3 regions of the Actinoallomurus sp. CA-142502 genome follow, and region 1 is predicted to be linked to each of the others. Evidence: predicted binding sites of a transcription regulator. Region 1 holds the regulator's gene; each other region holds the start of a gene.
The links. The regulator LexA, encoded in region 1, represses DNA repair genes until DNA is damaged. The targets are predictions, from matches to a motif close to TCGAACANNTGTTCGA.
Positions count from the first base shown of each region.

Region 2: a site for LexA is predicted at 1,238-1,253, ahead of ACQEV1_RS19025 (SAV_6107 family HEPN domain-containing protein). Genes of this name have one in related genera too.
Region 3: a site for LexA is predicted at 1,663-1,678, ahead of uvrA (excinuclease ABC subunit UvrA). Genes of this name have one in related genera too.

Region 1 covers NZ_JBNJMY010000001.1:8,504,424-8,507,696, forward strand. The annotation lists gene nrdR (transcriptional regulator NrdR) at 1-185, opposite strand, end outside; gene ACQEV1_RS39685 (LysM peptidoglycan-binding domain-containing protein) at 423-806, opposite strand; gene lexA (transcriptional repressor LexA) at 1,005-1,703, shown strand; gene leuS (leucine--tRNA ligase) at 1,808-3,273, opposite strand, start outside.
Region 2 covers NZ_JBNJMY010000001.1:3,922,124-3,925,396, forward strand. The annotation lists gene ACQEV1_RS19015 (epoxide hydrolase family protein) at 1-647, shown strand, start outside; gene ACQEV1_RS19020 (YbaK/EbsC family protein) at 596-1,060, opposite strand; gene ACQEV1_RS19025 (SAV_6107 family HEPN domain-containing protein) at 1,405-1,854, shown strand.
Region 3 covers NZ_JBNJMY010000001.1:5,196,437-5,199,709, reverse strand. The annotation lists gene uvrA (excinuclease ABC subunit UvrA) at 1-1,548, opposite strand, end outside; gene ACQEV1_RS24740 (hypothetical protein) at 1,703-2,521, opposite strand; gene ACQEV1_RS24735 (MBL fold metallo-hydrolase) at 2,642-3,273, shown strand, end outside.

The sequences.
Region 1 (3,273 bases):
TTGTCGCGGGAGAACGGCTCGGTGACGCCGCTGCGCTTGGCGACCATCAGGAGTACGGTCTCCTGGGTCGTGAAGCGGCGACCGCACTCGGGGCACGACCGGCGCCGCCGGATCGCCGCGCCGTCTTCGGTGGAGCGGCTGTCGATCACCCTGCTGTCGGGGTTACGGCAGAACGGGCAGTGCACGATCCATCCCCTCCCCCCGGCGGGCGTTACGTCCTCGATTACAGCGACTTCACTGCGTGACCACAACCTGTGGTGAACTACATCCATGTAAGTACTAGATGTAGTGGTCTACCGTACGGCTCTACGAGGGCCTCCGCAACCTCGTCCGCCACATGAGCACGAAGACGCCGACGCCGTCACGGCGGCGTCGGCGTGTCGCGCCGCCGCCCCGCGAGGGCGCGGCGAGCGGCGAGCCCGTCAGCGCGCGGGGATGTAGATCTTCTGGCCCGGATTGACGACCGCGGTGGACAGGGCGTTGAGGTCGATCATGCGCTGGACCGTGACGCGGGGGTCGACCTCCGGCCGGGCGCGTACGGCGATGCCCCACAACGTGTCGCGCGGCCCCACGATCACCGACTCGCGCGCGACCGCCGGCCCCCTCTCGCCGCCGGACGTGGCGCGGGCGCCGTGTCGCGCCCCCGTCCAGTAGCCGGCGAGGAGCGCCAGCGCCACGGCGCAGACCACGACGACCCGGCCGCGCCGGGTGAGCCGGAGAGGTGTGCCGGGATGAGCCCGACGCTCGCCCATGAGCCCTCCCTCGGGAGTGACCAGGCTCACGCGCCCATCGATTCGCTCGCTCATGTCGATCTCCCCTCTGCCGAGTCGAAAGAGATTTCGATCGAACATCTGTACGAGTTGTACCGCGAGAGCCGACGAATTTCCAGGACATCTTCGAACAGGTGTTTGATCATTTAGCGGGAAGGCGCTAACGTCCGTGTACAGGAACGAAATACCGGCGACAGCGCGTCACCGGAGCGCAGTCATCCAGCGGAGACATATATGAGCAAGGTTCGGGAAATGCCCGACGGCCCCCGCGACGAGTCGGGGCTCACGGCACGCCAGCGCAAGGTCCTGGAGGTGATTCGCGACTCCGTCCAGCGCCGCGGTTACCCTCCGTCGATGCGCGAGATCGGCGAGTCGGTCGGGCTGACGAGCACCTCCAGCGTGTCGCACCAACTGCGCGCGCTCCAGCGCAAGGGCTTCCTCCTGCGCGACCCCAACCGCCCGCGCGCCGTCGTGGTCCGCATGCCCGGCTCGGCGGCCGTGGCCACCGAGCCGGAGTCGTACGAGACGACCTCGGGGCAGGAGACGGCGACCCGCCCGGCGCCCGCCTACGTGCCTCTCGTGGGCCGTATCGCGGCCGGTGGCCCGATCCTGGCCGAGGAGGCCGTGGAGGACGTCTTCGCGCTGCCCAAGCAGCTCGTGGGCGAGGGCACGCACTTCCTGCTCAACGTCACCGGTGACTCGATGATCGAGGCCGCGATCGCCGACGGCGACTGGGTGGTCGTCCGCCAGCAGCCGGTGGCCGAGAACGGCGACATCGTCGCCGCCATGATCGACGGCGAGGCCACCGTCAAGACGCTGAAGCGCCGCGACGGCAAGGTCTGGCTGATGCCGCACAACCCGGCGTACGACCCGATCCCGGGCGACGACGCGACGATCCTCGGTCGGGTCGTCGCGGTGCTGCGCAAGATGTGACCGACGCGTCTCTGGACTGTGCGCGGTGAGGGCGCCCCTCGTGGGGTGCCCTCACCGCTTTTCGTGTCGCCTTTGCGGGTGTTCGTCCCGCCCGGGAGGCGGGGTTACGCCGGGACGATGTTGACGATCTTGGGGGCGCGGACGACGACCTTGCGGATGCCGCGGTCGCCGAGGGCGGCCTGGATCTTCTCCGAGGCCAGCGCCAGCCGCTCCAGCTCCGTCTCGCCGATCTCCGGGGAGACCTCCAGCCGGTCGCGGACCTTGCCCGCCACCTGGACCACGCAGGTCACCGACTCCTGGACCAGCAGCGCCGGCTCGGCGGCCGGCCAGCCGGCCTTGGCCACGGACCCGTCCCGGCCCAGGCGCTCCCACATCTCCTCCGCGGTGTAGGGCGCCACCAGCGACAGCATCACCGCCAGCGTCTCGGCCGCCTCGCGCACGGCGGGATCGGCCGGGCCCGCCCCGGAGTCGATCACCCGCCGGGAGGCGGAGGTCAGCTCCATCATGCGAGCCACCGCGACGTTGTAGCGGTGCGCCTCGACCAGCCGGGTGACCTCGTCGATCGTCCGGTGGGTCACCTTGCGCAGCTCGACGTCGCCCGAGGCCGGCCCGGTGCCCGGCGCCGACGTCACGTCGGCGGCGACCCGGTGCGCGCGAGCCAGGAACTTCACCGCGCCGGACGGCGACACGTCGGCCCAGTCGATGTCGTCCTCCGGCGGCCCGGAGAAGATCATCGTCAGGCGTACCGCGTCGACGCCGTACTCGGAGATCTGCTCGCCCAGGTCGACCAGGTTGCCGGTCGTCTTGGACATCGCGGAGCCGTTGAGGATCACCTGGCCCTGGTTGACCAGCCGGGTGAACGGCTCGACGCAGTCCAGCATGCCCATGTCGTACAGCACCTTGGTGAAGAACCGGCTGTACAGCAGGTGCAGGATCGCGTGCTCGACACCGCCGGTGTACTGGTCGACCGGCATCCACCGGCGCGCCTTCTCCACGTCGAACGGGCCGTCGGTGTAGCCCGGCGAGCAGTAGCGCACGAAGTACCACGAGGAGTCGACGAAGGTGTCCATCGTGTCGGTGTCGCGCTTGGCCGCGCCGCCGCACTTGGGGCACGCGACGTTGACCCAGTCGGCGGCGGCCGCCAGCGGCGACACGCCCCGGGGCGCCAGGTCGGCGCCGCGCAGGTCGTCCGGCAGGCGCACCGGCAGCTGGTCGTCGGGGACCGGGACCTCGCCGCAGGCCTCGCAGTGGATGATCGGGATCGGCGTGCCCCAGAAGCGCTGCCGGGAGATCAGCCAGTCGCGCAGGCGGTAGTTGACGGCCGCCTTGCCCAGCCCGCGCTCCTCCAGGATCTCGGTGATCCGCGGGATCGCGGCGCCCTTGGTCAGGCCGTCCAGCGGACCGGAGTTGACCAGCTCGCCCTCGCCGGGGGTCGCGACGCCGGACTCGGCCGGGTCGGCCTCGCCGGTGTGCACGACGACCCGCACCGGCAGGTCGAACTTGAGCGCGAAGTCCAGGTCGCGCTGGTCGTGCGCGGGCACCGCCATGATCGCGCCGTGGCCGTACTCCG
Region 2 (3,273 bases), 4.6 Mb from region 1:
ACGACATCGGCGGCGGCGTGGTGAACCGCCTGGGCATGTACCACGCCGCGACCGTACGGGCCATCCAGACCACCAACTGGATCCGGCCGGCGGACCCGACTCCGCGCACGCCGGAGGAGGTGGCGTACGTGGAGGCCGGGCGCCGCTGGGAGCGGACCCGGGGCGCGTACGCGCACGTCCAGGCGACCCGGCCGCAGATCCTGGCGTACGGGCTGAACGACTCGCCCTCGGGCCTGGCGGCCTGGGTGCTGGAGAAGTGGTTGACGTGGAGCGACCCGGCGACGCGCGGCCGCCTCGCCGACGACGACCTGCTCACCAACGTGATGACGTACTGGGTGACGGGTTCGATCGGGTCCTCGTCACGCCTGTACGCGGTCGACGCCGTTCCGCCGCCCGAGGCGGTCTCGGTGCCCTCGTCCGTGCTGCTGACGCGCGAGCCGGAGCTCCCGATCCCGCCGGAGCCCTGGCTGCGGCGCGCGTACCCGCGGATGGCCCGCCTGGCCACGACGGACGAGGGCGGCCACTTCCTGGCTCTGGAGTCCCCCGAGCAGTTCGTACGGCACGTCCGCGAGGCGTTCCGGCCGTACCGCTCGGCCTACTCCACCTCGACGGGCGTGCCGCCGGTGATCCGTACGAGCTCGTCGTAGGAGGTCGGGAAGATCGTGTGCGGGTGGCCGGCCGCCGCCCAGACGACCTCGTGCTCGGCCAGCCACTTGTCGACGAGCGTGCGGACCGGGCGAGGGTGACCGACCGGCGCGACCCCGCCGATCGGATGGCCGGTGGCCGCGCGTACGAACTCGGGGTCGGCGCGCTTGACCTTCGCGACGCCGATCAGGGCGGCGACCTTGGCCGTGTCGACGCGGTGGGCGCCGCTGGTGAGGACGAGCAGGGGTTCGCCGTCGGCGGCAAAGATCAGGCTGTTCGCGATCGCGCCGACCTCGCAGCCGAGCTGCGCGGCGGCGGCCACGGCGGTCGGCGCGGCGTCCGGGAGCTCGCGCACCTCGCCGGTGGCGCCGAGTTCCCGCAGGCGAGCGGCGACGTTCGCGGTGTTGGGATGCATGGTCAGCACTTTAGAGCCTGGTTTTGTCGGTCCGCGTTCGTATCGTCGTCAGTGTCGTCGACGGACGGGTGCCGGGCGCACTGACAGCAGTCATGTTCGACCGCCCTGACCTGCGGCGACACGGCGTCATTCGAACATGTTGACGAATGGCGGCGACGCGGGTTTACTGGAGTCATCTCGAACCTGTGTTCGAGTATTCGGTGCGGATTCTCGCGGGTCCGCGCCGGAGGGGTTCGGCTCGCCGGGCAGCGCATGCCAGAGCGAGACGCGGCGGCCGGGCGGGACGAGGGGAAGCGTTTCGCCCGCGCCGTCCGCGAACCCCGACGAGCGGAAGGAGGCACGCCATGTCCGCAAGGTCCACGGCCGTCCCTCTGCGCCCCGTCCCAAGGCGCAGGCCGGCACCGCCGGCGATCACACTGTTGCAGACGGCCAGGCACGGCCTGGTCGAGGCGGCCGAGTCCGCCGTACCCGCCTCACGTTACGTCGCGGCCCACCTGGCCGCGCTGCGCGCCGCGGCCGCGGTGCTCGCGGCCCGGGGCGACCCGACGGACAAGCGCCGCGGCCGGCCCCGGAGCGTGTGGGTCCTGCTCCCGGAGGTCGAACCGGCCCTGCGGGAGTGGGCCGCCTTCTTCGCCGCGGGCGCGGGCAAACGAGCCGCGGCCGAGGCGGGCCTCCCCAGCGCCGTGACCGTACACGAGGCCAACGACCTGCTCCACGACGCGGAGATCTTCGTCGCGCTGGTCGAGACGACGCTGGGCATCGACAGCCAGCCGATGCTCCCGGTGGCCGGCTGACCCCGCCGGCCACCCCGGCCACGGCAGGCCGGGCTGCGAGGCGCGGCCGAGCCGATTGCGCGTGAGCGGTGGTGACGGCCGACCCTCGCGGTCGGTCGGGTCGCGGTTCGCGCTCAGGCCGGCGCGAGGGGTCGGCTGGGGTGCGAGGCGCGGCCGAGCCGATTGCGCGTGAGCGGTGGTGACGGCCGACCCTCGCGGTCGGTCGGGTCGCGGTTCGCGCTCAGGTCGGCCCGAGGGGTCGGCTGGGGTGCGGGGCGCGTCCGGGTGTGAGTGCCGCCGAGCCGTCCTGCACCGGCCACGCTCGCCATGAGCGCCGGGCCGTCCGGCGTCGAGGCGTAGGCAGGCGAGGCCGGAGCGGAACATCCGGCGGTGTCCGCGCCGGCCCGGTCGGTCGGCCGGGTGCGGTTCGTGTCCAGGCGCGAGTGCCGGCGGAGCCGCCCTGCGCGAACCGTGCCCGCCATGGGCGCCGGGCCGTCTGGCATCGAGGCGCGGGCCGGTGAGGCGGCGATGGATCCGGGGAGGCCACAGTGGAATATCCGGCGGTGTCCGCGCCGGCCCGGTCGGTTGGCTGGGGCGCGGCTCCTGTTCCGGGTGTCCGGTCGGTTGCGGGGGTGTCCAGGCCGGCTCGGCCGGTCGGCTGGGAACGAGTCTCGATCAGGTCGGCCCAGGGCTGACCTGGTCGGACGGTTGGAGGTGTGGTTCGTGTCCAGACTGGCCCGAGTGGTCGGCTGGAGTGTGGCGCGCGCCCGAGCTGGCCTGGCTACTCGGCCCCACCTTTTCGTCCAGGTTCGACGGGAGGCTTTCTCCTGCTCCGTCATGGTTTCATCGACGGTTCGTCGTTCGGCCGCGGCCGGGACCGGACCTTCACCTTGGATGCCTACCTACCTCCGGTCCGTACCTACCACCGGGCCGTCCTTCGAGCCATGTGGGGCGCGCGCGGGCTCTGGTCCGTGACCGGTCTTTCCTTCTGTTCGCTTTGAGTAGTCCATGAAGCGTCGTCATCCCCGCCGGGCGCCCCGGTCGGGATGGCGGTGGCCCCCGGGGCGCACGTGGTGACATTGCGGGATGTCCGGTGCGTCCCGGGCGGGCCGGCCTTCACCGGAGCGGCCGGTCTGGCCGCGGGTCCCGCCGAGATCTCTCCCCCCCAATCGGCGGGACCCGCAGGCCGTTACGACCGGAGCTACGAGCACCCGTTACACCGCCGAGCCGTACGGCGACGTCGCGGCTGTGTGGGGAGAGGCGGGCTCCTGAGCCTCACCGATCGGCTCCGTGCGGGTGCCCCAGCGTGACCACCGGTCAGGGCGGCGGAGGCGGGGCGGCGCAAGAGACGGGCCGCATTCCCAGGGCACGACCGTGAGACGTCGCCGCACGAGGTGATGTCGCGATGGGGGCGTTAGGGGACCGACGTCGCAGTAGGGG
Region 3 (3,273 bases), 3.3 Mb from region 1:
GACGTACAGGACGCCGACGAGGCCCGAGCCGATCTGGGTGGCGAGCCGGATGCGCTGCGCCTCGCCGCCGGCGAGGGTGGCCGACGCGCGGTCGAGGGTGAGGTAGTCGAGGCCGACGTCGAGCAGGAAGCCCAGCCGTGCGTTGATCTCCTTGAGGACCCGCTCGGCGATGTGCTTCTCACGGTCGTTGAGCTCCATCGACAGCAGGAACTTGGCGCACTCGCCGATCGGCATCGCGGCCACGTCGGCGATGGACCTGTCGTTGACCGTGACGCTCAGCACGACCGGCTTGAGGCGGCGGCCCTGGCACGACGGGCACGGGATCTCCCGCATGTAGCCCTCGAACCGCTCGCGGCTGGAGTCGCTCTCGGCCTCGGAGTGGCGGCGCTGGACGTAGGGGATCACGCCCTCGTACGTCGTGTAGTAGGAGCGCCGCCGGCCGTAGCGGTTGCGGTAGCTCACGTGGACCTGGGTGTCGTGGCCCTTGAGGATGGCCTTGCGCGCGGCGGCCGGGAGACGCTCCCACGGCGTGTCCAGGTCGAAGCCCAGCGCCTCGCCCAGCGCGGTGAGCAGCCGGAGAAAGTAGTCGCTCACGTGCCCGCCGGACCACGGCGAGATGGCGCCCTCGCCGAGGGTCTTCTCCACGTCGGGCACGATCAGCTCGGGGTCGACCTCCATGCGGGTGCCCAGGCCGGTGCAGTCGGGGCAGGCGCCGTACGGGGAGTTGAACGAGAAGGACCGGGGCTCGAGCTCGTCGAAGGACAGGTCGTCGTAGGGGCAGTAGAGGTGCTCGGAGTACATCCGCTCGCGGCGCTCGTCGTCCTCCGGCAGGTCGACGAAGTCGAGGATGACCGTGCCGCCGGTCAGCCCGAGCGCGGTCTCGACCGAGTCGGCCAGGCGCCGCCGCGAGCTGTCCTTGACGCTCAGCCGGTCGACGATCACCTCGATGTCGTGCTTTTCGTACTTCTTGAGCTTCGGCGCCTCGTCGAGGCGTACGGTCGCGCCGTCGACCCGGGCACGGGAGAAGCCCTTGGTCTGCATCTCGCGGAACAGCTCGACGTATTCGCCCTTGCGCCCGCGCACGACCGGCGCGAGCACCTGGAAACGCGTGCCCTCCTCGAACTCCATCAGCCGGTCGACGATCTGCTGCGGCGTCTGCTTGCTGATCGCGCGGCCGCAGACGGGGCAGTGCGGGTGCCCGATGCGCGCCCACAGCAGGCGCAGGTAGTCATAGACCTCGGTGATGGTGCCCACGGTCGACCGCGGGTTCTTCGAGGTGGACTTCTGGTCGATCGACACCGCCGGCGACAGGCCTTCGATGAAGTCGACGTCCGGTTTGTCCATCTGGCCGAGGAACTGCCGCGCGTACGCCGACAGCGACTCGACATAACGCCGTTGGCCCTCGGCGAAGATCGTGTCGAACGCCAGGCTGGACTTTCCGGATCCGGAGAGCCCAGTGAAGACGATCAGCGCGTCACGCGGCAGATCGAGCGAGACGTCCTTCAAATTGTGTTCACGTGCTCCGCGCACGATGAGACGGTCGGCCACGGCGTATTCGCAATCCCCTTGAGAGCCTGGACGAGACAGGTCAGCTTCAGGCTAACGAGTGGGTGCGACGGTTTCTTCCAGACGACCTCATCCACCCCGCTCGTCGCAGCTGAACCGTACACGTGTTCGAATGAGCGTCGCCACCGGAACACGCCTACTCGGGACCGTCGTCCAGGGCGTGCTCCAGGTACCGCTCCGCCGACCGGCGTACCGCCTCGACGCCGTCCGCGCGGACGATCCGCCGCCACCACGCCCCGTACACGCGCTCGAACGGGTAGGGCTCCAGCAGCCGCAGCGCGCGCCGGATGACGCGCGGGCGCTCGGGGATGTGGTTGGGATAGCTGTACATGAAGCTGACGTAGCGCCGGTCCTGGACGACGGTGAGGATGTCGCCGGACAGCAGCGCGCCGCGCCCCTCCTCGCCGTCACGCCAGTGCAGCACCTGGCCTCCGGCAAAGTGCACCCCGGCGTTGACCAGCGTGAGCCCGTCGCCGAGTGAATGCGTCTCCCCCGACCAGAAGACCACCGAGTCGTCGGGCCGGGCCACCCATTCGCGGTCGGCCTCGTGGATGTAGACCGGCGCGTCGAACGCGTGCGCCCACTCGATCATCGAGCCGTAGAAGTGGGGATGGCTGATCGCGATGGCCGAGACCCCGCCCAGCTCGCGCACCCGGGCGACCATGTCGTCGTCGATGTAGGTGATCATGTCCCACAGGACGTTGCCCGACGGCGCGCGGACCAGCAGGGCACGTTGCCCGATCGCGGTCGGCGGTGTGGCGCCGACACCGACGATGCCCGGCCCCTCCTCCTCGATCCGCCCGCGGTGCCCGGCCTCGCGCAGTTCCGCCAGGGTCGTCCACCGCTGACCGTCCCAGCCCACGTACTGCCGCTCGTCCTCACAGATCGGGCAGTCGGCGCGCGGCGCGCCGTACTGCGCCCCGCAGGTGCGGCAGATGGGGAGATCGTCTCGCATACGGGCAGCGTAACCGCCGACGTCCCGGGCGACGTGGACCCTCCGCGGTCCCCACCGTGACAGGATGGAACGAGAGCCGAAAGGAAGCCGCAAGGCGCCCGCGCCCGATCGGAGGACAGCGTGACCTACACAGGCGACGTCAAGGTCGGTGGGCCCCCCGACGTGCGAGAGCTCCCCGCCTTGACGATCACCAAGCTGGCCGTCGGACCGTACGAGAACAACGCCTATCTGCTGCGCTGCACGGCGACGGGCGAACAGGTCCTCATCGACGCCGCGGCCGAGCCGGACCGGCTGTTCGAGATCATCGGCGACGGGCCGCTCTCCCACGTCGTCACCACGCACCGCCACCAGGACCACTGGGGCGCCCTCACCGCCGTGATCGACGCGACCCACGCGCGGCTGGTCGCCCACCCCGACGACGCCGAGGCCCTGCCGCTGCCGGTCACCGAGCCGGTCGAGCACGGCGGCACGGTACGCGTCGGGCAGGTCACGCTGTCGGTCCTCCACCTGCGCGGGCACACGCCCGGCTCGATCGCGCTGCGTTACGACGACGGCGACACGCCCCACCTGTTCACCGGCGACAGCCTGTTCCCCGGCGGCCCCGGCAACACCTGGGGTGACGCGAAGCTGTTCAGCCGGCTCATGGACGACCTGGAGGAACGCGTGTTCGGCGAGCTGCCGGACGAGACGTGGATCTACCCCGGGCACGGCAAGGACACGAGCCTCGGCCGGGAGCGCCCGCACCTCGCGGA